Regions from separate parts of the Microbulbifer zhoushanensis genome, predicted to be linked through region 4. Evidence: predicted binding sites of a transcription regulator. Region 4 holds the regulator's gene; each other region holds the start of a gene.
The links. Region 4 encodes sigma-54, which starts transcription at its own class of promoters, with help from an activator protein. Its sites were predicted from a motif close to TGGCACANNNNTTGCNNT; they were not measured.
Positions count from the first base shown of each region.

Region 1: glnA (glutamate--ammonia ligase) is a predicted target of sigma-54. The motif match lies at 3,375-3,392, and genes of this name have one in related genera.
Region 2: LVD10_RS12860 (HAD-IIB family hydrolase) is a predicted target of sigma-54. The motif match lies at 3,891-3,908, and genes of this name have one in related genera.
Region 3: nirB (nitrite reductase large subunit NirB) is a predicted target of sigma-54. The motif match lies at 4,920-4,937, and genes of this name have one in related genera.

Region 1 is NZ_JAJSAO010000002.1:245,406-252,600, forward strand. It holds gene glnL (nitrogen regulation protein NR(II)) at 1-773, opposite strand, end outside; gene LVD10_RS04615 (DUF4124 domain-containing protein) at 1,045-1,740, opposite strand; gene glnA (glutamate--ammonia ligase) at 1,870-3,276, opposite strand; gene thiI (tRNA uracil 4-sulfurtransferase ThiI) at 3,667-5,139, shown strand; gene typA (translational GTPase TypA) at 5,370-7,178, shown strand.
Region 2 is NZ_JAJSAO010000005.1:448,396-455,590, forward strand. It holds gene sppA (signal peptide peptidase SppA) at 1-219, shown strand, start outside; gene LVD10_RS12835 (RT0821/Lpp0805 family surface protein) at 465-1,208, shown strand; gene LVD10_RS12840 (nuclear transport factor 2 family protein) at 1,550-2,005, shown strand; gene LVD10_RS12845 (nuclear transport factor 2 family protein) at 2,153-2,530, shown strand; gene LVD10_RS12850 (glutathione S-transferase family protein) at 2,664-3,314, shown strand; gene LVD10_RS12855 (DUF3175 domain-containing protein) at 3,354-3,656, opposite strand; gene LVD10_RS12860 (HAD-IIB family hydrolase) at 3,955-4,812, shown strand; gene LVD10_RS12865 (glycosyltransferase family protein) at 4,900-6,123, shown strand; gene LVD10_RS12870 (sugar phosphorylase) at 6,141-7,195, shown strand, end outside.
Region 3 is NZ_JAJSAO010000003.1:39,609-46,803, forward strand. It holds gene LVD10_RS06440 (ANTAR domain-containing response regulator) at 1-262, shown strand, start outside; gene LVD10_RS06445 (CmpA/NrtA family ABC transporter substrate-binding protein) at 259-1,329, shown strand; gene LVD10_RS06450 (NarK family nitrate/nitrite MFS transporter) at 1,552-3,018, shown strand; gene LVD10_RS06455 (bifunctional protein-serine/threonine kinase/phosphatase) at 3,108-4,787, shown strand; gene nirB (nitrite reductase large subunit NirB) at 5,078-7,195, shown strand, end outside.
Region 4 is NZ_JAJSAO010000004.1:207,203-214,397, reverse strand. It holds gene mgtE (magnesium transporter) at 1-1,067, opposite strand, end outside; gene LVD10_RS09625 (HPr family phosphocarrier protein) at 1,180-1,449, opposite strand; gene rapZ (RNase adapter RapZ) at 1,477-2,337, opposite strand; gene ptsN (PTS IIA-like nitrogen regulatory protein PtsN) at 2,513-2,974, opposite strand; gene hpf (ribosome hibernation-promoting factor, HPF/YfiA family) at 2,978-3,271, opposite strand; gene LVD10_RS09605 (RNA polymerase factor sigma-54) at 3,499-4,974, opposite strand; gene lptB (LPS export ABC transporter ATP-binding protein) at 5,167-5,892, opposite strand; gene lptA (lipopolysaccharide transport periplasmic protein LptA) at 5,979-6,542, opposite strand; gene lptC (LPS export ABC transporter periplasmic protein LptC) at 6,529-7,095, opposite strand; gene LVD10_RS09585 (KdsC family phosphatase) at 7,095-7,195, opposite strand, start outside.

The DNA.
Region 1 (7,195 bases), on a different contig from region 4:
CCGATGCTCTCGTCGACAGCCTGCATGGCGTTGCGGGCAATATTGAGCAATGCCTGGATCAGCTGTTCCCTGTCGCCCGGCAGGTCGGGGATCGACGGGTCGTAGTCACGGCGTATGCTCAGCTCCCCATCGCACTCGGCGTCGATCAGCTGCGCCACCCGCTCGAGCACCTCATGCACATTGGTGGGCTGCATATTGGCGGGCTGGCGTGGCCCCAGCAGGCGATCCACCAGGTTCCGCAGGCGGTCGGCCTCGTCGATGATGATCTGCGTATATTCCGCCAGCTCCGGGTCCGGCAGCTCCCGCTGCAACAGCTGTGCCGCGCCGCGGATTCCGCCCAGGGGGTTCTTCACCTCGTGGGCCATGCCGCGGACCAGGTTGCGGGTGGTTTCCTGGGCATCGATCAGGGCGTCTTCCCGCGCAATCCGCAGCAGCCGGTCCATGGTCTGCACTTCCACCAGCAACAGGCCCAGCTCCGCCACCGGGCTCACCGAGTAATCGACGGTACAGGTTTCCAGGTTGTGCAGGTGCCAGGTGGCACGTCGCACGGTGTACTTCTGCCCGCTCACCAGCGCCCCGCGCATGGCGCGCTGCGCGGCGTCAGATTCCCGCACGACCTCTTCCAGCGGCTGCCCGCTGACCCTGGCACTGGATGCGGCCAGCAGGTCCTCGGCAGCGGAGTTCAGGTAGCAGAGCGCCAGGCGCTCATCCAGCACCAGTACTGCGGCGGAAAGGTTGTCCAACAGTTGACGCAACTGGCGGTCATTCAACATGCAAAAGTCCCGGGGTCATTCAGCGGGCGGTTCTGGGGCACGGCGTACCCTGAGGTCGCGGTGCCCGCCAGCACTGTTTAAGACAGTGCAAGAAGCAAACCAAAATGGCGCACGATAGTGAGTGCGGTGAGTTCCGGGGGCAGGCAGGCAATAGCCAGCCCTCGAGCGCACCATTGTGGTGCATAGATCAAAAAAACGCCAGTGCAGGCGCATCATTTTGGTGTGGAAGTGCGCCCGCCCGGTCAGCCGGGCGGGAGAAAGCGGGCCGCCTTCAGTTGCGAGAGCGCCGGGACTGGCTGGTTGACTGGGGCACGCCCGGCGCCGTGGGTGCCTGGGGCGCGGGCACCGCCTGCGGGGAGGGGTTGTCCGGCAGGGTGCCGCCCGGGCGCTTGACGAAGATGGTGATGGGCTGGGAGCGCGCCAGCACCTGGCCGTCGGGATCGGTAAGCACGGCCTGGATATCGTGAGTGCCCCGCTCCAGTGCGGAGATATCCAGGCTGTTGCCACTGGAACTGCCCTGCCACGGCCGGCCGTCGACTACGGCGAAAAAGCGGTAACCGCCGGGAGGCGCCGGGTCGATGGCCACCCGCAAGACGATCAAGCGCTGTCCCGGGGGAATGGTGGCGCCACTCTGGGGACTGACGATGGCGAAGTTGATAGGGCCCAGGGGCCTGTCGCGTTCGCGCCGGTCATTGGGTGACAGCTTGCGCGTGGGCATGGGGCGCGGCCGCACGATCGGCTGCACGTTGGTGGGAGCCAGCCTGATACGTTCCGCCTTGCCGTCTTCCGGCGGTACATCGGTGAAGGTCACCTTGCCATCCGGGCCCACGGTCTTGTAGATCGCCTTGCCGCCGCTGGCGTCATCTTCCCCCGAACCGCCCGCCAGCGCCCCGGCAGTGGCGAACATGAGGGCCGCTGCGGCAAAGGTTGCGACGACAGCGCCGGTGATGGTGTGGTATCTGCGCATTGGCACTCCTGCCTCCGGCATGCCCGCAAAATGGCGGGGCTTCATTAGGTGAAGGCTAGTTTACCCCCAATAAAAAAGCCCGTACCAGACGGTACGGGCTTTCTTGACACGCGGATTGCGTGAGGGCGCTTATACGGAGTAGTACATGTCGAACTCGACCGGGTGAGTGGTCATGTTCAGGCGCTCCACTTCCTCACGCTTCAGCTCGATGTAGGCATCGATGGCGTCGTCGGAGAATACGCCGCCCTCGGTCAGGAAGGCGCGGTCCGCGTCCAGGGCATCCAGGGCCATTTCCAGGCTGGAGGCAACGGTCGGGTACTCGGCCACTTCTTCCGCCGGCAGGTCGTACAGGTCCTTGTCGGCCGGGTCGCCGGGGTGGATCTTGTTCTTGATGCCGTCCAGGCCGGCCATCAGCATGGCGGCGAACACCAGGTACGGGTTGGCGGTCGGGTCCGGGAAGCGGGCCTCGATGCGCTTGCCTTTCGGGGAGGCAACGTACGGAATGCGGATGGACGCAGAGCGGTTGCGCGCGGAGTAAGCCAGGATCACCGGCGCCTCGAAGCCCGGCACCAGGCGCTTGTAGGAGTTGGTCGAGGCGTTGGCGAACGCGTTGATGGCGCGCGCATGCTTGATGACACCACCGATGTAGTACAGGGCGGTCTCGGACAGGCCGGAATAGCCGTCACCGGCAAACTGGTTCACGCCGTCCTTGCTGAAGGACATGTGGATGTGCATGCCGGAACCGTTGTCGCCTACCAGCGGCTTGGGCATGAAGGTGGCAGTCTTGCCGTAGGCGTGCGCAACATTGTGCACCGCGTACTTGAGGATCTGCACCTCGTCCGCCTTCTTGGTCAGGGTGTTGGCGCCAACGCCGATTTCACACTGGCCAGCGGTACCCACTTCGTGGTGGTGCACTTCAACGTGCAGGCCCATCTGCTCCATGGCGGAACACATGGCGGCACGCACGTCGTGTAGTGAGTCGACCGGCGGTACCGGGAAGTAACCGCCCTTGACGCCCGGGCGGTGGCCGATATTGCCTTCCGGGTGCGGCATGCTGGAGGACCAGGCCGCTTCCTCGGAGTTGATCTTGTAGAAGGCACCGCCCATCTCGGCACCCCAGGTGATGTCGTCGAATACGAAGAACTCGGGCTCCGGGCCGAACAGCGCGGTGTCGCCCAGGCCAGTGGACTTCAGGTATTCCTCGGCGCGCAGGGCGATGGAACGCGGGTCGCGCTCGTAGCCCTGGCCGGTGGACGGCTCGACGATGTTGCAGCGCACGATCACAGTGGGCTCATCGGTGAACGGGTCCAGGAAAGAGGCCTCGTCATCCGGCATCAGGATCATGTCGGACTCGTTGATGCCTTTCCAGCCGGCGATGGAGGAGCCGTCGAACATCTTGCCCTCTTCGAAGAACTCGCCGTCGACTTCGGAAGTCGGCAGGGAGACGTGCTGCTCCTTACCCTTGGAATCGGTAAAGCGCAGGTCTACCCATTTGGCTTCACTCTCTTTAATCAAACCGAGCGTATTCGCTGACATTGCTGTCCTCCAGGTCTTGAAAGTTTGTAGGTCGCTGAACGTTAACCCTTGGTGAGGCTCGACTCTTTAGCGACGGCGTACTGTTCGTGGTCAGTACTGAAGCAAGGAGTGTGCCAAATTGGGGCAATTGGGCCGGAGCCACGGGCACCGGGGTCCAGGGCACGGATTGGGCGCCGCCCTGAGCAAAATAGACGCAAACTGGCGCGCCGGCCACCAATCTGCGCACCAAAATGGCACGAATTGGGACCCTGGCGCACAAATTCAGTGCAGCACAATATTCAACATTGCGCCAGTCACCCCCAACTGCTCCCCGGCCCGGTGAATTTACAGCCAGACTGTTTATAATTCCGTGCTCATCATCAACCTGCGGTACCCGGTCAACAACTCATCATGCACTTTGTCGTCAAGTTCTTCCCCGAGATCACCATCAAGAGCAACCCGGTGCGCAAGCGCATGTCGCGGCAGCTCAAGGACAACCTGCGCATCATGCTGCATCGGCTCGATGACCGCATCAAGGTGCTGAAGGACTGGGAAAAGATAGAGGTGATTGCACCGGATGCCGTCTCGCACCTGGCGGACCGCATCGAGGAGGTACTGGCACACACCCCCGGTATCGCCAACTTCGCCCGGGTGCGCCAGTACCCCCTGGGTGATTTCCACGACATCTATGAGAAGACCCTGTCCGTGTGGGGCGACAAGCTGGACGGCAAGACTTTCTGTGTGCGGGTCAAGCGCAGCGGCAAGCACGACTTCCAGTCCCTGGATGTAGAGCAGTACGTGGGTGGCGGCCTGAACAAGAACACCGGGGCCGCCGGGGTCAAGCTGAAGGATCCGGATATCACCGTGCGCCTGGAGATCCGCCACGATAAGCTCAACGTGGTGGAACAACAGCACGCCGGCCTGGGCGGCTTCCCCATGGGTACCCAGGACCCGGTCCTGTCGCTGGTTTCCGGTGGCTTCGACTCCACCGTGTCCAGCTACCTGACCATGAAACGCGGCATCCGCACCCACTTCCTGTTCTTCAACCTTGGGGGGCGCGACCACGAACTGGGCGTCAAGGAAGTGGCCTACTACCTGTGGAACCGCTACAGCTCATCGCACCGGGTAAAGTTCATCACCGTGCCCTTCGACGAGGTGGTAGCCGAGATACTGCAGAATGTGGACGACTCCCATATGGGCGTGATCCTCAAGCGCATGATGCTGCGCGCCGCCACGGCCATCGCCAACGAGCTGAAGGTAGACGCGGTGGTGACCGGTGAGGCCATTGCCCAGGTATCCAGCCAGACCCTCAAGAACCTGAAAGTGATCGACAGTGTCACCGACACCCTGGTGCTGCGCCCACTGATCACCAGCGACAAGGGCGACATCATCCGCACCGCGCGGGAGATCGGCACCGAGGAGTTTGCGGCCAATATGCCCGAGTATTGCGGGGTCATCTCGGTCAAGCCCACCACCCGGGCCAAGCTGTCGCGGGTGGAGGAGGAAGAGGGCCACTTCGATTTCAGTGTCCTCGACCGCGCCATCGACGAGCGTGTGCTGCAGAACATCGACAAGGTCATGGAGGATGTGACCGAAGGCGCGCCGGAGGTTGAGATCCTCGCCGAGCCCGGCGACGCGGTGGTCATCGATATCCGCCACCCGGACGAGGAGGAAGTGGACCCGCTGGAGATAGAGGGCAGCGACGTGGAGACCATTCCCTTCTACCGCCTGAACAGTGCGTTCGCCGGACTGGACCCGCAAAAGCAGTACCTGCTGTACTGCAGCCGCGGCGTGATGAGCCGCCTGCATGCCTCCCACCTGCTGGACGCCGGCTATCGCAATGTGGGCGTGCTGCGCCCGCATATCCCCCACCGGCCCGACTGAGGCAAGCCGCTTCTCCCCCTCCAAGACCCCGCCCTGGCCACAGAGCGGGGCATTCCCGGGCCAGATCGGCCAAAATTGACCACTTTTTATGCAAAAGCAGCTCGCAGTTGTCACGCTTGGCCACTATAATCGCCGCCTTTGGCCGGAGAGCCGCTGCCCGTCAGCCCCCGCCCCGATACATTTGACGCGACAGTCAGGGGACTGCGCGCTTTACCCCTCAGAGGTTCATAGTGATAGACAACCTGCGCAATATTGCGATCATCGCCCACGTAGACCACGGCAAGACCACCCTGGTGGACAAGCTGCTGCAGCAGTCCGGCACCCTGGACCGCCGCGACGAGGGCGCGGAACGCGTAATGGACTCCAACGACCAGGAGCGTGAGCGCGGCATCACCATCCTGGCCAAGAACACCGCCATCCGCTGGCACGACTACCGCATCAACATCGTCGACACCCCCGGGCACGCCGACTTCGGCGGCGAGGTGGAGCGCGTCCTGTCCATGGTGGATAGCGTGCTGTTGCTGGTGGATGCCGTGGACGGCCCCATGCCGCAGACCCGTTTCGTGACCCAGAAGGCCTTCGAGCAGGGCCTCAACCCGATCGTGGTGATCAACAAGATCGACCGCCCCGGCGCGCGCCCCGACTGGGTGATGGACCAGGTGTTCGACCTGTTCGACAGCCTCGGCGCCACCGATGAGCAGCTGGACTTCCCGGTGGTCTACGCCTCCGCCCTGAACGGCATCGCCGGCCTGGACGACACCGACATGGCCGACGACATGACGCCGCTGTTCCAGATGATCGTGGACAAGGTCGAAGCGCCGAAAGTCGACGAGAAAGGCCCGTTCCAGATGCAAGTGTCTGCACTGGACTACAACAGCTATGTGGGCGTGATCGGCGTGGGCCGTATCACCCGCGGCACCCTCAAGCCCAACCAGCAGGTAGTGGTGCTGGACCGCGAGGGCAACCAGCGCAAGGCCAAGGTACTGCAGGTGATGGGCTACCTGGGCCTGGAGCGCGTGGAAGTGGAGCAGGCCAGCGCCGGTGACATCGTCTGCATCACCGGTGTGGGCGAACTGAACATCTCCGATACCCTGTGCAACCCGGAAAACCCCGAGGCCCTGCCGGCGCTGTCCGTCGACGAGCCCACCGTGAGTATGACCTTCCAGGTCAACGACTCGCCGTTTGCCGGCCAGGACGGCAAGTTCGTCACCTCGCGCAATATCAAGGAGCGCCTGGAACAGGAGCTGATCCACAACGTGGCGCTGCGCGTGGAGCAGGGCGATTCCCCGGAAAAATTCAAGGTGTCCGGCCGCGGCGAACTGCACCTGTCGGTGCTGATCGAGACCATGCGCCGGGAAGGTTTTGAGCTGGGCGTATCCCGCCCGGAAGTGGTACAGAAAGAAGTCGACGGCGAGATCCAGGAGCCCTACGAGGAGGTGGTGGCCGACGTCGAGGAGCAGCACCAGGGTGCGGTGATGGAAGAGCTGGGCCTGCGCAAGGCGGAGCTCAAGAACATGGAGCCCGATGGCAAGGGCCGTGTGCGCCTGACCTTTATCGTGCCGTCCCGCGGCATGATCGGCTTCCGCTCACAGTTCCTGACCATGACCAGCGGCTCCGGCATCATGACCAGCATCTTCGACCACTACGGCCCGGTGAAAATGGGTGACGTGGGCAAGCGCATCAACGGTGTGATGGTCTCAATGGTCAAGGGCAAGACCCTGGCCTACGCCTTGTACACACTGCAGGACCGTGGCCGCCTGTTCCTGGGCCACGGTGAGGATATCTACGAAGGCCAGATAGTGGGTATTCACTCCCGCAACAATGACCTGGTGGTAAACCCCACCAAGGCCAAGCAGCTGACCAACGTGCGCGCCGCCGGTACCGACGAGGCCCTGACCCTGACCCCGCCGATCCGCCACACGCTGGAACAGGCACTGGAGTTTATCGAGGACGATGAGCTGGTGGAGGTGACCCCGAACCACCTGCGCCTGCGCAAGAAGATCCTGCAGGAAAACATGCGCAAGCGCGCCAAGAAGTAAGCACTCGTTAACTTCAG
Region 2 (7,195 bases), on a different contig from region 4:
GTACTGGAGATCAAGCGCCAGCTGACACCGGGCCAGCGGCTGATGCAGGCACTCTCGGAGAATATCGACGCCAGCGTGGCGGCGAGCCTCCAGGCCAACCTGCCCCTGGGCGCCTGGCTGAGCAGCCTGCAACCAGCCCTGGAGCCCCTCGCCGAGCTGCGCAACTTCCGCGACCCGCGGGCCCTGTATGCCCGCTGCCTGGCCTGTAGCTCTCCCTGATCCCCATCTTCTGCCGGGGTATGCAGCCCCGGCGGACGCACTGCTCTCCCTGACCGGTCATCCAAAAGGGTGACCCCGGTCGCATCCCCTGCCCCCCACCCTCCAATACGATGGAACCAATTGGTAAAATTGGCGACTTACGACCGGCGCCTGAAAACACACCAATACGCCGGCGCCCCGGGTGCCCCAGCACCAGGCACACCGACGACAAACCATTAGATCAAAATTCAAGCAACGAGGGGCCCATGAAAAAGCTCGCGATAATGACTTCCCTGATCCTGTGCGGCAGCCTTTCCGCTGCCGTATTCGCCGAGCCACCGGAGGGCCGCGGTTGGAAGAAGCACCACAAGCACAAGCACAAACACGAGCACTATGTCCGCAAGGAAGAGTACTGGGACGGCAACTGCAAGGTGGAGCGCAAATGGGAGCGCGACGGCGACTACAAGGAAGAGCGCAAGTGCCGCGGCGACCGTTACTACGACGACCACCACCATGACCGCGTCGCCGTGGCCGTATTGCCGCCTTGGTTCGACCAGCGCGCGCCGGAACCGGAGTACCGCCCGGAATGGCGCCCCGCACCGCAGGCCACCGCGACCCGCTGCAACAGCGATAAAGTGGGCAGCGTACTGGGCGGCATAGTCGGCGGCGTGATCGGTAACCAGATCGGTGACGGCCGCGGCAGGACAGCCGCCACCATCGGCGGCGCCATTGCCGGCGTACTGATCGGCGGCAAGATCGGCGAGCGCATGGACCAGCGCAACCAGGCCTGCGTGGCCCAGGCACTGGAATTCGCTCCCGAGGGCGAACGCATCACCTGGGACAGCCAGCAGGGCAATGAACGCTACGCGGTCACCCCGGGCCCGGTCCACCAGCGCGGCGACAGCTACTGCCGCCCCTTCACCGCCGAGGTGATGGGCTCCGGCGAGCCGGTGGTAACCCAGGGCTCCGCCTGCCGCCGCCCGGACGGCACCTGGGTGCAGTCCCTGTAAACCTCCCCGCTGGGAGGGGCCGGCCACAACCGCCGGCCCCTCCTCAGGAAGGGCCCGGCTGCGGTTCCCCGCACCCTGACCTCCCGCCAAGCCACCCGCTCCCCGACACCAACGCGTCCTCGTGCCCGCAGGCCCTACCCGGATAATGCGAACCTGCTCCCACGGCACTCCTGCACCCGCCACCCGGTCATAGCCATCGCCGGCCATTTATGGCTAGATACAATTTATTCGTGGCGAGGACTGCCCCTGAACACGGCCGTAAGCCCGAGTGAAGGGCCCGGGAATAATGACAGGGCCCTCCCTGTATCAAAGAAAAACTTTTTACACTGAAAGGGATTTTTATGTTCAAGGTATTGGTACTTTTGACCCTGACTTTCATGGTGTCAGCAGTTTCCCACGCAGGCACGCCCACCGATGAGGAGAGTATCAGGAGAGCCGTACTGGACTATATCGAGTCACAGCACAAGGTTCAGCCGGGCCTGGCAAAGAGAGGGCTCGACAGGGACCTGGCCAAGAGAACCTACTGGCTGGACGACAAGGGCAAGGAGTTCATCCTAGAGACGGATTACGAGGACATGCTGGAGCTGGCGGCGGCCTACAACAAGGACGGTGACCGGTTTCCCGAGGAACCGAAAGTCGAAATCGAGATTTTTGATATTGACCAGAGGACGGCCTCAGTAAAGCTCACAGTAGATGAGTGGATCGATTACATGCACCTGTACAAGACCAGAGCCGGCGACTGGAAAATCATCAACGTACTGTGGCAGTTTCACGATACCAGCCGGCAGAAGTCCTAGCCCGACACACTGGCTCTAGCGGTTCGCTATATGCGTAGAACCAATAACTCTATTTTCGGGTTGCGGGGGTCCGCTCTCGGTGCGGGAAGCTGGGGGCAAACTTCACTGACACCGGTTGGGCACCCCGAACAACCAGGTTCCAGGCACATGTCCCTCCAGGAAGAGATCATCAGCAAGGAAAAATCTTTACTGAATACTTCCGTACGACGATCTCGCACGAAATTAAGGGAATTGATTTCTGGCGACTTCAGGGAGATCGGCGCCAGCGGTGCCTGCTTTGGGCTCGCAGAGCTTCTCGAGCAACTGCCGCAGGATGCCGATTGGTCTGCACAAACGCAGGACAGGGAGTTTCGTATTCTTGGGGATGGCGTCACACAAACAGTGCACAGGGCTTTTATCAAGAAGGCAGGAAGTGATACCGGGACTTTCTCATACAGAACATCCATATGGAGACTGGAGAACGGATCCTGGAAGATGGTTTACCACCAGGGCACAAAGGTGGCCCCGTTCGAACTCCAGCCCTGACTGGACATTGCATTTGAATAGCTTTTAACCTGTACGAGGCACCTGAATAATCTGCCCCGGTACACGGCGTTTTCAACTTCTCCTGCGGTACCAGAGCGCTCTGGATAGAGGGGTTCGCAAAAGGAGATACCCAATGACCGAACTGATCCTCACCACTTTCGACTGGGTCCCCGATATGCCCAGGGGATACGTGCGTGACATTCGCGTGCGCTGGGCACTGGAAGAAGCCGGCTTGCCATACCGTGTTGAGAGTGTGCCCTTTCGTGCAAGGGATACCGGGCATTTCTCGAACCAGCCTTTCGGGCAGGTGCCCTGGCTGACCATCGGCGAGACCTCAATTTTCGAGAGTGGCGCGATCCTGTTCCATCTGGGAGAGCACAGTGACACGCTAATGCCAACTGAGCCAGGCGCCCGCAGCGAGGTGATTAAATGGCTATTCGCTGCGCTCAACTCGGTTGAGGCGGCCAGCCTGCCGTGGTCAATATTCATTTTTTCCGGTGACAACACTGAAACGCCGGGACGGAAACACCTGGATGGGTTCCTCGATGCGCGGCTCCGGCATATGGAACAGGTGCTGGCAGGGTGCGAATGGCTGGCCGGCACCTTCTCGGTCGCCGATATAGCCATGGCGGATGTACTGCGTCTTGTGGCCAGGTTCGACGGGCTCGCTGGATTCCCTGCCTGCCGTGACTATGTCGCGCGCGCTGTCGACCGGCCCGCGTTTATGAAAGCATATTCGGACCAGACGGCGCATTTCACTGCGGCGGATAAGGATAATCTGTGATTTTCCTTGCCACAGCCTGCACATAGGCGCGACGGCCGGTCACTCGCGGCCAAACACCCGACGCAACTCCTCCTTGGCCTGTTCCAGCACCGCCCGCCTCTCTTCCGGCAGTTTGCTCCCCGCCCGGTTGATATAGAAGGTCAGCATCGACATGGCAGAACGGTAGGGATCGGACTTGCGTCGCTCACTGGCCTCTGCCGAGCGTTTCAGGGAGCGGGCAATCTCGGCCGGGTCATCGAGGGTGAATACACCCTCTTGGAGGTCCAGCGCATCGCTGGTGCGGGTTACCCTGTCCGACCATTTCTCCTTGTCATCGTTTTTTCCCCTGCGCTTACCCGCCATATCACCCTCCACCTGGTCCGGCTGTCGCTATGCACTGAGTCGGTGCAAATAGCGGCATCCAGGCCAAAATGCGCCAATATAAGGCATACCGCTTGATCGTGTGCGGCCGACTTTCACCAAACTGCAGCACCTGATCAGTAAAGATCAGCGACTCTCCAGACACAAAAGGAATCAGGTGCCACAGCGCACCGCGATGGCGCCTGCCGGGCATTTTGTTGGCTCATAATCCCAGACTGGCACTATTTTTGGATTCTATTTACGTACAGGCTGTAACAGAGTGATCCGGATCGACGTGGCAATGGCGCAAGAAAAAACGCACGACAAGCACTGGCTGGTGGTCAGTGACCTGGACGGCACCCTGCTGGACCACTTCACCTATTCCCATGAACCGGTCGACGGGCTGCTGCGCGAGCTGGACCAACGCGAAGTCCCGGTCATCCTCAACAGCAGCAAGACCCGCGACGAGATGATCGAGATCCGGCGGGAGCTGGGCAACCACCACCCGTTTATTGTCGAAAATGGCTCGGCCATCTTTATCCCCGTCGGTTACTTCCCGGAACCCCCGCCCGGGGCCCGCGAAGAGGCCGGCTTCTGGGTGCTGGAACCAGGCAAGCCCCGCCGGGACCTGCTGGATTACCTGGACCGCGATACACGAACGCACGGCTCACCCTACCTGGGCTTTGCCAATGCCACACTGCAGGAGATCGTGGACGCCACCGGCCTGACGCCGCAGCAGGCTGCGGCGGCACAGACACGTCACTACTCCGAGCCGCTGCTATGGCGCGGCACGGATCGGGAAAAACGGGCTTTCTGTGCCCGTGCCCGCGAAGCCGGGCTCGCCACCCTGGAGGGTGGCCGCTTCCTGCACCTGCTGGGTGACACCGACAAGGGGCGCGCAACCCTGCAGCTGCTCGAATGTTATCGCCGGGCACAACCGGGTGACTATGGGCTGGTGGCGGCCGGGGACAGCCCCAACGACCTGGATATGCTCGCGGTGGCGAATATTGCCGTGATTGTGCGCGGCCCCCACCGCCAGCCACCGGAGCTGGAGGAGACAGCATCCCGGCTGGTACTCACCAGTGAGCAGGAGGGCCCGGCGGGCTGGCACGAGTGCATCGCACCACTGCTCGCTCCAACTGATGAACGGAATAAATAGCACCACCACAGCTTTGACCCAGCGCGAGAAAACGAGAATACCCAGGCCACCAGCATGGCCATCTACCAGCCCCTACAGGAGGCGCCCGTGACCGACTTTTTCCAGAACGGCTCCATTACCACCCTGCACAACCTCTCCAACCGAACGCAGGACGAGATGGAACGGGAACTGATGGAGTTCTCCCGCCAGCGTCCCATGTCCCTGCTGCTGCCTTCCCTCTACTCGGAACTGGAAGGCGAGGCCCTGCCGGCCATCCTCGAGCAGCTGAAGCAGGTACCCTACCTGTCCGAGATCGTGATTGGCCTGGACCGTGCCGACGAAGCCCAGTATCGCGACGCACTGCGCCAGTTCAGTGTGCTGCCCCAGCACGTGCGGGTACTGTGGAATGACGGCCCGCGCCTGCGCGAGCTGGACGCCAAGCTGGAGGCCCGCGGCCTGGCGCCCCGGGAGGCGGGCAAGGGGCGCAATGTCTGGTACTGCCTGGGCTATATCCTCGCCTCCAACCGCGGCGAGGCCATCGCCCTGCACGACTGCGATATCGTCACCTACGACAGGCTGCTGCTGGCGCGGCTCTTCTACCCCATCGCCAATCCCAACTTCAACTACGAGTTCTGCAAGGGCTATTACTCGCGCGTGGCGTCGGGAAAGATCAACGGCCGGGTCTGCCGCCTGCTGGTAACGCCGCTGATCCGTACCCTGAAAAAGATCTATGGCCACACCGAGTACCTCGATTATATGGACAGCTTCCGCTATGCCCTGGCCGGCGAGTTCTCATTCCGCCGGGACGTGATCAACGACCTGCGGATTCCCAGTGACTGGGGGCTGGAAATCGGTGTGCTGTCAGAGATGCACCGCAACTATTCCACCAACCGCCTGTGCCAGGTGGATATCGCCCACCGCTACGACCACAAGCACCAGAAGGTTTCCTTTGACGACCAGGAGGCGGGCCTGTCGAAGATGTCCATCGATATATCCAAGTCACTGTTCCGCAAGCTGGCCACCCAGGGCACGGTGTTCTCCACCGAGACTTTTCGCAGTATCAAGGCCACCTACTTCCGCATTGCGCTGGATTTTGTCGAGACCTATCGCAACGATGCCATCATCAACGGGCTCGATTTCGATATCCACCGCGAGGAGCAGACTGTGGAGCTGTTTGCGCGCAACCTGATGAAGGCCGGGCAGACCTTCCTGGAAAACCCGATGGAGACCCCCTTTATCCCCAGCTGGAGCCGCATCACCAGCGCCGCACCGGAGTTCCTGCAGGAACTGAAGTCCGCGGTGGAGATGGACTACGAGGAATACGGAACATAACAGGCCGGGAAGCACCGATGAACGCACTGACTGAAGACATGCCCATCCGCGAAGTATTGCAGAAACGACTCTGCGAACACCTGGCGGTCATCTATCCCGACCAGGACGGGGCCACACTGGCGCAGCGACTGATGAAGGTCATGCGCCTGGACGAGGAATGCCAGACACCGATTGCCCACAAGAACCTGTGGGACCAGACGGATATTGTCGTGATTACTTACGGCAATACGATCCAGCGCAAGGGGCAGCACCCATTAAAGACGCTGCACCACTTTCTCAAGACCCACTTCACCATGCTGATCAACAGCGTGCATATCCTGCCGTTCTTCCCCTACTCCAGTGACGACGGCTTCGCGGTGATCGACTACAAGCAGGTGGAACCGGGCCTGGGGGACTGGAACGATATCCTGCGCATCAGTACCGACTTTCACCTGATGGCCGACCTGGTCATCAACCACTGCTCGGCGGAGCACCAGTGGTTCAAGAATTTCCAGGAAGACATCTCCCCCGGCCGCGAATACTTTTTCTGTGTACACCCGAACGAGAACCTGTCCGGTGTCGTGCGCCCACGCACCACACCGCTGTTGCGGGCAGTGAGTAACGGGGATGAAATGCGCTGTGTCTGGTGTACTTTCGGGCACGACCAGATCGACCTGAATTTTCGCAACCCGGAAGTATTGCTGGAAATGGTTGATGTCATCCGGCTCTACCTGGATATGGGTGTGCGCATTTTCCGGCTGGATGCCGTGGCTTTCCTGTGGAAGAAAATCGGCACCAGCTGTATCAACCTGGAGGAGACCCATGAGATCGTGCGGCTCCTGCGAACCCTGATCGAACACGCGGACCCGAATGCGGTCATCATCACCGAAACCAATATTCCCAACCGCGAGAACCTGTCCTATTTCGGCAATGCCAACGAGGCGCACTGCATCTACAACTTCTCCCTGCCGCCATTGCTGGTCAATACCCTGGTATCAGGCAACAACCATCACCTGAAGAACTGGCTGATGAGTATGCCGCCGGCACAGAACGGCACCACCTACCTGAACTTCATCGCCTCACACGACGGCAT
Region 3 (7,195 bases), on a different contig from region 4:
TGCCGAACGCGTGACACCGGCGATCGAGATCGCCATGGCGCAGTTTCGCAGCTACCAGCAGTTGCGCGCATCCCTGGAGCGGACCCAGCAACAACTGCATGAACGCAAGACCATCGAGCGTGCCAAGGGCCTGCTGATGGCAAGGAAAAACCTCGATGAACAGGCGGCTCACAAGACCCTGCGCAACCTGGCCATGAACAGCAACTCCACCATGCTCGCGGTGGCGGAACAGATCATTAACCACTTACAGTCCCAGTCATGACCCCAGCCTCACCACTGCACCTGGAAAAGCGACATATCAAACTGCTGTACCTGCGGCTGACCGACAGCGCGCCGCTGGTAGTAGCGCAGGAGGAGGGATTTTTTGCCCGGTTTGGCCTGACAGTGGAACTGCAGCGGGAAACCTCCTGGGCGACTCTGCGTGATCGCCTGATCAGCGGCGTCGCCGATGGTGCAGCCATGCTCGCCCCCATGCCGCTGACCCTGTCACAGGCCCTGCCCCAGTGCGAGGAGCAACTACTGACCGGCCTGATCCTGAGTTGCAACGGCAACGCCATTACGCTTTCGCAGAACCTTTTCGAGTCACTCGGACTGGGCAACGGTGGGGGCGATAGCAGCACCACCGGTGCGGCACTGCGGGACTACCTGCATGCACAGCCCGCGTCGGCCCCGCCACTGAAACTGGCGACGGTTTATCCCCACTCCAGCCACACGCTACAGCTGCGCCACTGGCTACGCCTGGCCGGTATCGATCCCGACCGGGACCTGCAGCTACATATCCTGCCGCCGGAACAGATGGTAACGGCACTGCAGCGGGGTGATATCGATGGTTACTGCGTGGGTGAACCCTGGAACACCATTGCCGCACAACGGGGACTGGGCGTAATCGTGGCAGCCTGCAATGCCCTGCTGCCGGCCATGCCGGAGAAAGTGCTTGCCGTTACTGCGGGCTGGCACACCAGGCACCCACAGACGCACCTGGCCCTGCGCGCCGCATTGCTGCAGGCCTGCACCTGGCTTGGCGACCGCGCCCAGCGACGTGATGCGGTGGCGCTGCTCGCGCAACAACACTACCTGGACCTGGATGCCGACAGCCTGGCCCCCTCACTGAATGACCAGCTGCACTGTCAACATGGCCAGCCCCCGGCAGCCAATCCCGGCTGGCACCTGTTTGCGCACACCGACAGCGACTGCGGGCGCCCGACCCGGGAAAAGGCAACGCAACTGCTGGAGCTATGCGGCAAGTTCTCACCGGTGTCCCCGCAAGCTGCCGGGGCTTTCCGCGAGGAGCTGTACCAGCAGGTGCTGGATTATCTCGGCAAGCACTGAACCCGGACAGCGTGCCCGGCAAATTGCACCGGCACCAGGAAATTAAAGCGGCGAATGCCGCTCACAGAGAAAACTAGAAACCTGGACAACGAAGTCCACCGGCCGCAGCCAAGGCTGCACCCGTGGGCTTTTTTTATGCCCGCGGCCGCGCGCGGTGTGCCATCGAGACCAGAGGATATCGACCGGCATGCCCGCATTGCACAGCGATAAGAGGAAGCAACCATGTCCAGCCAATCACTGAACCTGTTTTCATTCCGCGGGAATATACGGATTCTCCACCTCACCTGGGTGGCATTTTTCATCAGTTTTTTTGCCTGGTTTAACCACGCGCCCCTGCTGATGGCAATCTCCGACAGCCTGTCGTTAAGCCCCGGGCAGGTAAAGACGCTGCTGATACTGAACGTGGCACTGACCATTCCCGCGCGTATCGTGATCGGAATGCTCACCGACCGCTATGGCCCACGCTTGACCTACTCCATACTGCTGGCAGTTGGCAGCATTCCCTGTTTTATTTTCGCCCTCGCTGACAGCTTCGTACAGGCGGCCCTGGGCCGCCTGCTCCTCGGTTTTATCGGCGCTGGCTTTGTGGTGGGGATCCGCATGGTTTCCGAATGGTTCCCGGCCCGACAGCTGGGCACGGCTGAGGGAATCTACGGCGGCTGGGGTAATTTCGGCTCGGCGGCGGCAGCCATAACCCTGCCCACGATTGCCCTCCTGTTCGGCGGTGATGATGGCTGGCGCTACGCAATCGGCCTCACCGGCGTACTCGCGCTGGGATACAGCTTTGTGTACTACCGCAGTGTGACCGACACCCCCAAGGGATCGACTTACTTCAAGCCGCGCAGGATGGGCGGCATGGAGGTCACCAGCCGCGGCGACTTTGCCCTGCTGCTGGTGATGAAACTGCCGCTGTACGCCGCCCTGGCCCTGCTCACCTGGAAGCTATCCCCCGCGGGGGTAGCCTTGCTGGACGGAACCTGGGCCAGCCTGGTCTATACGGCGCTGGTACTCCTCTATGTCCTGGACGCCCGCCGCTGCTGGGAAATCAACCGCGAGGTACTGCAGACACCACCGGCGCCCGCGCATCGATACCAGTTCAAGCAGGTCGCGATCCTCAACCTGCTCTATTTCGCCACCTTTGGCTCTGAGTTGGCGGTAGTCTCCATGCTACCGCTGTTTTTTTCCGAAACCTTCAGCCTCGACCCGGTGCGGGCCGGGCTGCTGGCCTCCGGATACGCCTTCATGAACCTGGTGTCCCGCCCGGTGGGCGGCCTTTTCAGTGACAGGTTCGGTCGCCGGGCCACGCTCCAGGTCCTGGTACTGGGCCTGATGGCGGGTTACCTGGCGATGAGCCAGATCGACAGCACCTGGCCACTGCTACTGGCCGTGGCCGCCGCCATGGGCTGTTCCTTTTTCGTGCAGGCCGGTGAGGGTGCGGTCTTCGCCGTGGTGCCCCTGATCCAGCGGCGCCTTACCGGGCAGATTGCCGGCATGACAGGCGCTTACGGCAATGTGGGGGCAGTGTTTTACCTGACGGTATTGAGCCTGGTTTCCTACGAGGCCTTCTTCCTGGTGATTGCCGCCACCGCGCTGGTGGGCTTTGCCGTGCTCCTGCTGATGGAGGAACCGCAGGGGCAGATGGCGGAAGTGCTGCCGGATGGCAGCGTCTCACTGATCGATGTGACCTGAATACCATGCCTTCCGCGACCGACACGCACGTCCCGCAAGGCACAGACAGCCGAGCCAGGGCGGATGACAGGCGGCAGGAAGCGCTGGTCATGACCAGCGCTTCCTGTGCCGGACGGCGGGTCCATAACGATGATGCATGTGCGGTCTGTGCGCCCAGTGGCTCCGCACGCCTGTTCCGCGGAGCCCTGGCAGCGGTCGCAGACGGGGTTGCCAGTGCCGAAGCCGGCGGTGAGGCGGCGCGCGCGGCGATCAGTGGGTTCCTGTCCGACTACTACAGCACGCCCGAAACCTGGTCCGTCAAACAGGCGGCCGCGCGGGTGCTGCACGCACTGAACAGCTGGCTCTACCGCCAGGGCGGCGGCAGCCGGGAACTCCGCCAGGGCTGGCTGACCACATTTTCCTGCGTGATTTTCAAGGGCGCCAGTGCCCACCTGATCCATATCGGCGACTCCCGTATCTACCGGTTGCGCGGCGACACCCTGGATTGCCTTACTTGTGACCACAGCCGAGCTTTAGGACGCAACCGCACCTTCCTGGCCCGCGCCCTGGGTATGGACGCCCATATTGAGGTGGACTACCGCTGTGAGCAGCTGGAGCAGGGCGATATCTTCCTGGTCTGCAGCGACGGGGTGCACGACTACCTGGCCCCGGCGCGCATCGCGACAATACTGCGAGCACAGACCGACGACCCCGCCCGGGCACTTCTGGACGCGGCGCTCGCTGCCGGTTCGGAAGACAACCTGAGCGCAGCTGTGGTCCGTGTCCGGGTGTGCCCGGAACCGGAAAGCGAGGACCTGCTGGGGCAGCGCGACAGGCTGCCCTTCCCCCCGGACCTGCGCCCCGGCAACCGGCTCGATGGTTTCCTGGTCCTGCAGGAGCTGCACGCCAGTGCCCGCAGCCAGCTCTACCTGGCCCGCGATACCGGCAGTGGTGCCCTGCGTGTCATCAAGACACCGTCGGCCAATTTTATTGATGACCCGGCCTACATAGAGAACTTTATTGCCGAGGAATGGACCGGCAGGCGGCTGGATCACCCGGGTATCGTGCGCATCTATGCCCCACCGGCGTCTCAACAGTTCCTCTACCACGTGATGGAATATGTCGAGGGCCAGAGCCTGCGCCAGTGGCTGGAACTGAACCCGGCGCCGCCAATCGAGCAGGTGCGGGAACTGGTGCAGCAACTGGTCAGTGCACTGCGACGATTGCAACGGATGGAGATTATCCACGGCGACCTGAAACCCGAGAACATCATGATCTCCGCCGACGGACGCCTGAAGCTGGTCGACCTGGGCGGCGCAAATGCGGCAGGACTCAGGGAGCACCTGCACCATCGCAGCGACCGGGTCCCGGGAAGCAAGAATTATATTGCTCCCGAATACTTTCTCGGCGATGCCGCCAGTCACCGATCAGACATTTTTTCCCTCGGGGTAATCACCTATGAGTTGCTCACTGGCCATTATCCCTATCGCGAGCGAGCAGGCGACCGGCTTTACCGGCTGCACAACTACAGCGCGCTCCACTATCGGCCAGCCAGGAATCACCGCCCGGAGTTACCGTTGTGGATCGACAGGGCCCTGCAGAGGGCCTGCCATCCCAACCCCCGTCATCGCTACGCGGCCCTGTCGGAGTTTGTCCACGACCTGCACACACCCAACCCCGAGTTCACCCACGCGGACAGCGCGCCACTGATGGAGCGCAACCCGCTGCTGTTCTGGCAGCTCGTAGCACTGCTGTTACTGCTCTCGCACCTGCTGCATTTCCTGCAGTGACAAACCGGAACAAAACCTTGCGCAACACCCTGCCGGCACCAACACGGTGCAACCCGGCCGCCCCTGCACCAGCTTGCCGCACACCAGTCACAGGCAGCAGCGGCAAACCCGCATAAACCGGTGAGACGCGTTTGGCACAATCCTTGAATCCCTGATTACACCAATACAGAAAATCCCTTACGAGGCAACGGCGCCTGTACCCTTCGGCAGAAGGGGTAGAGGCCGTGCCTACACCACCCTCCCCGCCCCACCCTGCCGGATCATTCAGAGACAACACGGCAGGAACTCACATGGTTGAACCGCGGGCTAAGCAAAAACTAATCGTTATCGGCAACGGAATGGTGGGCCACCATTTCCTTGAGCAGCTGGCTGCGCGCCCCGAGAACGCACTGTTCGAGGTCACCGTCTTCTGCGCCGAGCCACGACCGGCCTACGATCGCGTGCACCTGTCTGAATATTTTGCCGGCCGCAGCGCCGACGACCTGGCGCTGGGCAGGATCGACCAGTACCGCGACTGGGGCTACGACCTGCTACTGAACGATGCCGCAGTCTCCATCGACCGGGAAAAGCGGACCGTAACTTCCGCCAGCGGTGTGGAGAAAACTTATGACCGCCTGATCCTGGCCACCGGCTCCTACCCGTTCGTACCACCGATTCCCGGCCATGAGCACGGGAAATGCTTCGTTTACCGCACGCTTGAGGACCTGGACGCGATTCGCGCGGCCAGTGAAAACGCCACCACCGGCGTCGTTGTCGGCGGTGGCCTACTGGGGCTCGAAGCTGCCAACGCGCTGAAAGAACTGGGACTGGAAGCCCACGTAGTGGAGTTCGCCCCGGGCCTGATGGGTATCCAGCTGGATGAGGGCGGTTCCGGACTGCTGAAAGACAAGATTGAGGACCTGGGCGTAACTGTCCACACCAGCACCGCTACCGAACTGATCGAGGAAGTAGACAGCGGTCGCCTGCGTATGCAGTTCAAGGATGATCGCGAACTGGTCACCGACCTGATCGTTTTCTCCGCCGGTATCCGCCCCGAAGACAAGCTGGCACAAGCCGCCGGACTGCAACTCGGTGAGCGCGGCGGTATCGTGATCGATGAATCCTGCCGCACATCCGACGGGAATATCTTCGCCATTGGCGAGTGTGCGCTGTACGAAAACTTCATCTATGGCCTGGTGGCTCCCGGTTACACCATGGCCCGCAATGTGGTCTCCCTGCTCTGCGGTGAGGAGGCCAGCTTTACCGGTGCCGACATGAGCACCAAGCTTAAACTGCTGGGCGTCGAGGTAGGATCCATCGGCGATGCCCACGGTCGCGCCGAGGGCGCCGCAGCAATCACTTTTGTCGACGAACAGAGCGGCATCTACAAACGCATAATTACTGACGGCGACGGCAGGAAGCTGCTGGGCGCCGTGCTGGTGGGTGACACCGGCGACTACGACCAGCTGCTGCAGTATCACCTGAACGATATCGACCTGCCGGAGCACCCGGAGCAACTGATCCTGCCCGCCGCGGACGGCGACGCCCCCACACTCGGTGCCGGGGCACTGCCCGCAACCGCCACCATCTGCTCCTGCCACAATGTCAGCAAGGGCCAGATTGTCGATGTGGTGCAAGGGGGTTGCTGTTCACTGGGTGAGGTCAAGGATGTCACCAGGGCATCTACCGGCTGCGGTGGTTGCTCCGCGCTATTGAAAAACGTTGTCGACGAGGAGCTCGCGGCACTGGGCATGGAGGTCAACAACCACCTGTGCGCGCACTTTGAATTTACCCGCCAGGAGCTGTTCCATATTGTCCAGGTGGAAGAAATCCGTACGTTCGAGGACCTGTTGCAGAAGCATGGCAGCGGTCGCGGCTGTGAAATCTGCAAGCCCACCGTGGCCTCCATCCTCGCCTCCCTGTGGAATGACCATATCCACCACAGGCCCCATGTGGGCCTGCAGGACACCAACGACACCTTTATGGCCAACATGCAGAAGAACGGCAGCTACTCGGTGGTACCGCGGGTACCCGGGGGCGAAATCACCCCGGACAAGCTGATCGTGCTGGGCCAGGTGGCCAAGAAATACGACCTCTACACCAAGATCACCGGCGGCCAGCGCGTCGACCTGTTCGGTGCCCGGCTGGAACAGTTACCCGAGATCTGGCGGGAGCTGATTGAGGCCGGCTTCGAAACCGGGCACGCCTACGGCAAGTCACTGCGCACGGTGAAGTCCTGCGTGGGCAGTACCTGGTGCCGCTTCGGGGTACAGGACAGTGTTGCCATGGCCCTGCATATCGAGAATCGCTACAAGGGATTGCGTTCACCGCACAAGATCAAGATGGCGGTATCCGGGTGCACCCGCGAATGTGCCGAGGCGCAGAGCAAGGATGTGGGCGTAATCGCCACCGAGAATGGCTGGAACCTG
Region 4 (7,195 bases):
CTGCGCCCGATCTGGCCCAGGGCCATGCCGCGGATCACCACGGTCAGGGTCTGGCTACCGGCAACGCCACCCATGCTGGCCACGATGGGCATCAGTACAGCCAGCGCCACCACCTTGTCGATGGTGCCCTGGAACAGGTTGATGACCCAGGACGCGAGCAGGGCGGTAAGCAGGTTGATACCCAGCCAGACCGCCCGCCGCGGGGCAGTGCGGCGCACGGTGGCGAAGGTGTCCTCTTCCTCGTCGAGACCGGCCATGCTCATCAGTGAGTGGTCGGCATCCTCGCGGATCACGTCAACCACGTCGTCAATGGTAATACGCCCCAGCAGGCGGTTGTTGTCATCCACCACCGGCGCGGTAATCCAGTCGTATTTCTCAAACAGCCGCGCCACCTCGGTATCGGGAAAGTCCGCTGGAATGGGCTCTACATCGGTGTTCATCACCTCGCGCACGGTGACCGAGGGATCGGTGGTAAGCAGCCGCGAGAGCGGCAGCAGGCCAATGTACTGGTCCCTGCGGTTGACCACGAACAGGGTGTCGGTGGAGGGCGGCAACTGCTCGTGGCGGCGCAGGTAGCGAAACACCACGTCGAGGGTCAGGTTGGGACGCACGGAAATGGTATCCGTGTCCATCAGGCCGCCGGCGGTCTCCTCATCGAAGGCCAGCACCCGCTCGACTCGCAGGCGATCGGCCTCGGTCATGGCGGCGAGCACCTCGCCCATGACCCGCTCGGGGAGTTGCTGCAGGATATCGGCGACGTCGTCGGCGTCGAGGCCCTCCATCGCAGCGACCATTTCCTCGGTGTCCATGGTGGCGAGGATCTGGCTTTTCACCTCGTATGACAGCTCGGGCAGCACCTCGCCTTCGACCTCGGGGTCGACCAGTTTCCAGAGCACCTGGCGAATCCGGGGTGGGGAGCTTTCCAGCAGCTGGGCAATACTCTGCGGCGACAGGGTGTGCAGCATGCGCTGCACCTCGCGGCCGGTGCCACTGTCCAGGGCGGCAAACAACTCACTGAGCTGGTTCTGCGCGCGGAACTGGATTTCAGCTGGTGGCGGGTTGGACACGGCGTTTCCTTACTGCACTGAGAGGTTCGGGGTCGGGCGGCGTTCGGGGGCCGCAGGGAGGGGATTTTATGCCTATCGGTGCCGTGCTGCCAGCGGGGCAGTGGGCGCGGGATTACTCGCCCTCGCCAAAGCGGTCGTTGATCAGGGTGGTGATGGCTTCCAGTGCGGCTTCCTCATCGCCACCTGTGGCCTCCAGCTCCAGTTCCACTCCCTTGCCCGCGGCCAGTAGCATCAGTGCCATTACGCTCTTGCCGTCGACGCACTTGCCCTGGCAGTGGACGCGGATGTCAGCGGAAAACCGGGCTGAGGTCTGCGCGAACTTGCTGGCGGCGCGGGCGTGGAGGCCCAGCTTGTTGATGATGGTCAGGCGGCACTTCTGCATGGCGGTGTCGCGTTCTCCGTCTATACGTTACGGCTGCTGTTCGCGATGGCGAACCTGGATATTATCGAATTGGCCGGCAAACGTCCTGGCCAGCTGCTCAACCATGTATACGGAACGATGGCGACCGCCGGTGCAGCCGACAGCGACACAGGTATAGCTGCGGTTGCTCTGCTGGTAGGAGGGCAGCCAGCGCCCGAGGAAGCTGGTAATGTCCCGCTGCATCTCGCCGGTTTCCTCGTGGGAACGCAGGAATTCAACCACTTCCGGGTCCAGGCCGGTCTTATGGCGCAGTTCGGCAACCCAGTAGGGGTTGGGCAGGCAGCGCAGGTCAAACACCAGGTCCGCATCAACCGGTACCCCGTGCTTGAAGCCGAAAGACTGGAACAGGATCGCCATGCCAGGAGAGTCGCGCCCGACAACCCGGGTCTTAACCTGGTCGCGCAGCTGGTGCAGGCTCAGGCTGCTGGTATCGATCACCAGGTCGGCCATGCCGGCCAGCGGGGCCAGTAATTCCTTTTCCCGGTTCAGGGCTTCCAGCAGGTGGGTGCGGTTGTCGCTGAGCGGGTGCTTGCGCCGGGTTTCACTGAAACGCTGGACCAGCACGGGAGAGCGCGCGTCCAGGTATATGACGTCGCACTGGATGCCGCTTTCGCGTAATTCATCGATAACCCGGGGTGCCTGTTGCACGTCCTGCCAGAGGTTGCGGGCATCGATCCCCAGGGCCAGCCGGGCGCTCTCCACACGCGGCTGCTCCTGGACCCTGCGCACGAGCTCCGGCAGCAGGCTGGCGGGCAGGTTGTCGATACAGTTGAAGCCGACGTCTTCCAGCAGTTGCAGGGCTGAACTCTTGCCGGAGCCGGAGCGGCCGCTGATGATCACCAGGCGCATAAGTTTCGAGGTCCGTTTCGTAATGTTTGATCGACTGCCGGCCGTTTGCTACCTGCCCGGGCAAGAGCGACCGGCGGGCTTCCGGTCGCATTGGCCAATGATCCGCCATTGCGGCGTCCGGCACAACGATAACGGATGTTTGTGAAGGATCGCAGTGGGACGGCGCTGGTGTGCTTCAGGCTGCGGCAGCGCTGTCGATGGCCAGGGCGTAGAGCTCGTCGCTGGAGTCCGCCTGGCGGAGCTTCTCCCTGACCCTGCTGTCGTTAAACAGGGCGGCGATTTCCGCCAGGGTGTCCAGGTGTTCCTGCTCCGCGTTTTCCGGCACCAGCAGGGCGAATAGCAGGTCGACCGGCTGGCGGTCGGCAGCATCGAAATCGATCGCCGGCTCAGTGGTGCACAGTACACCAATGGCCTCCTGGCAGCCCGGCAGGCGGCAGTGGGGGATGGCGACACCATCCCCGATGCCGGTGGAGCCCAGCCGCTCGCGCGCGATCATCTGGTTGAAAATCGTGTCTGCGTCCAGGTGTGGATACTGCTCGGCTATCGCCTGGGCAATATTCAGCAAGAGCTTCTTTTTGCTGCTGCCCGCCACCCGGCAAAGGCTGAGGCTGGGCGAGAGTAATGCTTCCAATGTCATAGCTTAACGATGGGCTCGCAACTTCTCTTTGTGTTTTATCAGCTGGCGATCGAGCTTGTCCGTGAGGGCGTCAATTGCCGCGTACATATCATCCGCTTCCGAATCCGCAAAGATCTCCCGCCCATTGACGTGAAACAGTGCCTCGGCGCGCTGTATTTCTTTCTTTTCCATTGACAGGGTTACCTGTCCCGTCGTGATCAGGTCATTGTGGTGGGAGAGTTTATCCAGTTTTTCGAGACAATAATCGCGAAGGGCTGAAGTCACTTCCAGGTGGCGGCCACTGATGTTGACTTGCATGGAATTCTCCTGTTCGAGTGCATCGAAAGCGCGGTTTGAACCGGCAGCACCCCCTGTCAGGGCGGCAACCCTACTAGGAAGTACGCCAGATTGGAAGGATACACTCAAACTTGAGGTATTGGTTGCGGGCCGCGTGGGATTGCATGCCCGGCAAGTGGTGGTGACCGTATTTTTCGATGGGGTCAGGTTGCGCCGCTAGGGCCCGGTTGGCGGGGCCTGCAGTGGTCTCAGATCAGGCGCTTGCGCTCACTGGAAGAGGGTATGCCCATGGATTCGCGATATTTGGCGACCGTGCGGCGGGCAACCTTGATTCCCTGGTTGGCCAGCTCCTGGGTGATCTTGTTATCGGACAGGGGCTTGCGTGGCTGCTCGGCGTCGACCAGCTTGCGGATCAGTGCGCGGATCGCGGTAGACGAGGCATCCTCACCGGAATTGGTGCTGACGTGGCTGGAAAAGAAGTATTTGAGCTCAAAGACCCCGCGGGGTGTGAACATATACTTTTGCGTGGTGACCCGTGAAATAGTGGACTCGTGCATGCCCACGGTTTCAGCAATATCCGCCAGCACCATGGGTTTCATTCCCTCGGGGCCCTGCTCGAAAAAGCCCTGCTGTTTCTCGACGATGCTCGAGGCCACCTTGAGCAGGGTCTCATTGCGGCTCTGCAGGCTCTTGAGGAACCAGCGTGCCTCCTGCAGGTGATCGCGCAGGAAGTTGTTATCGGCGGAGTTGTCCGCGCGTTTGATCATGGAGGCATAACCGGCATGGATGCGCAGGCGCGGGGTGGTTTCCGGGTTCAGCTCCACCTGCCAGCGTTGCTGGCGCCGGGTTACGATCACATCCGGTACGACATATTGCGGCTCATCGCCGCCAAAGGCCTCGCCCGGGTGCGGGTTGAGCGACTGGATCAGCCGCATCACTTCACCCAGTTGGGCCTCATTCAGCCGGGTGCGGCGCCCCAGCTGGCGAAAGTCGCGTTTACCCAGCAGGTCCAGGTGCAAGTCGACGATGGCCTGGGCCTCGGCGAGCCAGGGGGTCTCGGCGGGCATCTGCAGCAGCTGCAGCAGCAGGGACTCGCGCAGGTCGCGCGCCGCACATCCGGCGGGCTCAAACTGCTGGATGGTTTTCAGGACCGCCAGGATTTCATCCTCACCGACCTCCAGCGCCTCGGCCAGCTCCGCCAGTGGCGACTGCAGGAAGCCCCGGGTATCGATCGCGTCGATCAGGGTTTCAGCAATCAGTTTGTCGTGCCGGGAGAGTGGGGTGAGGTTCAGCTGCCACAGCAGGTGGTCGTGGAGGCTTTCGGAGGTGGCATTGCGCTGCTCCAGCAGGTTGTCCTCGCCGGTCGGGCCGCTGTAGCTGCCACCGCTGTAGATGTCATCCCAGTGGGTATCGACCGGCAGGTCGTCGGGAATGTCGTTGTTCCATTCGCTCTCGCTCGCGGCATCTGTACCGGATTCGCTGGCGCTGGCCGTGCGGTCATCGGGCCCGGGGGTCGGGTGATCCTCGCCCTTGGCCTCATCCGCGGAGGCTTCATGTTCGCCATGCTCCCCGGTATCGGTCTCCAGCAGCGGGTTGCTGTCCAGGGCCGACTGGACCTCCTGTTGCAGGTCGAGCGTCGACAGTTGCAGGAGGCGAATCGCCTGCTGCAGCTGCGGGGTCATCGTCAGCTGGGTGCCGAGCTTGAGCTGGAGGGATTGCTTCATACAGGGTAGAGAACCGCTAGAACGAAATATTCTTCCGAATTTCGATAAGGCGGCAGACTAACCTGCTGTGGGCGCGATTACAAGCAATAAGTGTGCCGAAAATGATGACCGTATTGCCTCCGCCGGCGATGGAGGTGACAGATATGCAGATTGCCCCCTCTGCCTAGGACGGTTTTCGGCGCCCGGTCCGCATCAGATGGTGAATTCGTGGCCCAGGTAAACCTCGCGTACCTGCTGGTTGGAGAGCACCTCATCCGGTGCGCCGGCGGCGATGATGTGGCCTTCGCTGACGATATAGGCGGTCTCACAAATGGACAGGGTCTCGCGCACGTTGTGGTCAGTGATCAGGACGCCAATGCCACGCTGGCGCAGGTGCTGGATGATCTGCTTGATATCGTTGACCGAAATGGGATCGACGCCGGCAAAGGGTTCGTCGAGCAGGACGAATGCCGGATCGGTGGCCAGGGCTCGCGCAATCTCCACCCGGCGTCGCTCGCCGCCGGACAGGGACATGCCCAGGCTGCCGGAGATGTGGGTGATATTGAATTCGTTCAGCAGCTCATCGGCCCGCTCCTGCCGCTGCGCCCGGGTAAGGTCCTTGCGGGTCTCGAGGATGGCGAGAATGTTGTCGCGGACGCTGAGGCGGCGAAATACCGAGGCCTCCTGCGGCAGGTAGCCGATGCCCTTGCGGGCCCGGCCGTGCATGGATAACCGCGTGATGTCTTCTTCATCGATCAGCACCTGGCCCGCGTCCGCGCGCACCAGGCCGGCGATCATGTAGAAGCAGGTGGTTTTGCCGGCCCCATTGGGGCCCAGCAGGCCCACGACCTGGCCGCTCGATACGCTGACGGATACGTCCCGTACGACTTTGCGCTTCTTGTACTGTTTGGCGAGGTGTAACGCCTGTAGCGTTGGCATACTGAATTCCTGCTGGGCGCGAGATGCCGTGGCGGCATCCCGCGCTGGATCTGGGGATTGCGAGGCGCGGCCCCGGTGGGAAGGGGTTACTGGCCTTCCGTCGAATCCTTGTTATCTTCTGCGCTGTCGGCCGGGGCTGTCCCTTCGGGCTTGCGCTCCGGTTTCCAGATCATCTCGACCCGGCCGTCGCCAGATTGGCCCTGGGCCTGCATTTTTTCGCTGTTGAGGTCATAGTCGATCCGCTCTGCGGCCAGGGTGTTGCCGTCACGGTCCACGTGGGCGTTGCCAGTCAGCTGCAGTTCGTCGGAGTTGACCTTGAACTCGATGCGGCGCGCGCGGGCCTTGACCAGGTTCTGGCTCTGTTGCATCTGTTGCTGGAAGTGGGCCGGATTGCCGGTGGCGATGACGCGGCGGATCTCCCCTTCCGGGTTGCCGTGTACTTCCACGCGATCGGCGCGGATCTGCAGCGAGCCCTGGGTGATGACCACGTTGCCGCTGTAGACCGACAGGTTCTTGCCGCGGTTGGCTTCCAGTTTCTGCGCATTGACCTTGACCGGCTGTTGGCGGTCGGCCGGCAGTGCTGTGGCGTGCATTCCCTGCAGCAGTAGCGTAGTAGCTGCCAGGGCGCACAGGAAGTTATTGAGTTTCATAGGTGCTTTCCACCTCGGAGAGTATCTCTACCCGGTCTTGTTTCAGGAAGGCGCGCAGGCCTTTTCCCTGCGTCCGGTTCGGGCCGGCGGCAATAGTAACAAGTTTGTCTGTTTCCGCGTATTCCTGGCGGGGCTTGATGGTGATTTTCTCGGTATCCAGTACGATGCCGCCGGGCTCCGGGAGTTCATTGATATGCACGTCGCCGCGCAGGACCACCCGTTCGCCATTGTTAAAGGCCACCCCGGTCCGTGACTCCGTGCGCCACTTGGGTTGGTCTCCCTGGAAAAACAGGATGCGTGGCTCCTTCAGGTTGGCGCGGTCACTGCGGGCATACTGGAAGAAAGTAATCCGCTCCGCGTCCACCCGATAGGCCAGGTTGCCCTCCAGGTTAAAGTGGCGTGTGCGTGCATCGCGGATCACCAGGTCCGGGGCGCGTTTGTGCTGTTTCGGGGTCGGGCGCTTGCCCAGCAGCTCCGGGGGTGGGCTCTCGGCGAACCAGGCGGCGACGCTGATCAGGGCCACGATCACAAACAGGGGGAGCCAGGTCCGCATCAGTACTCCCCGATATACGGTGCCAACGCGGCGGCGAAGGTGCCCTGGACATGCATAATGCGGTCGCAGACCTCGCGTACTGCGCCTTCACCGCCGCGGC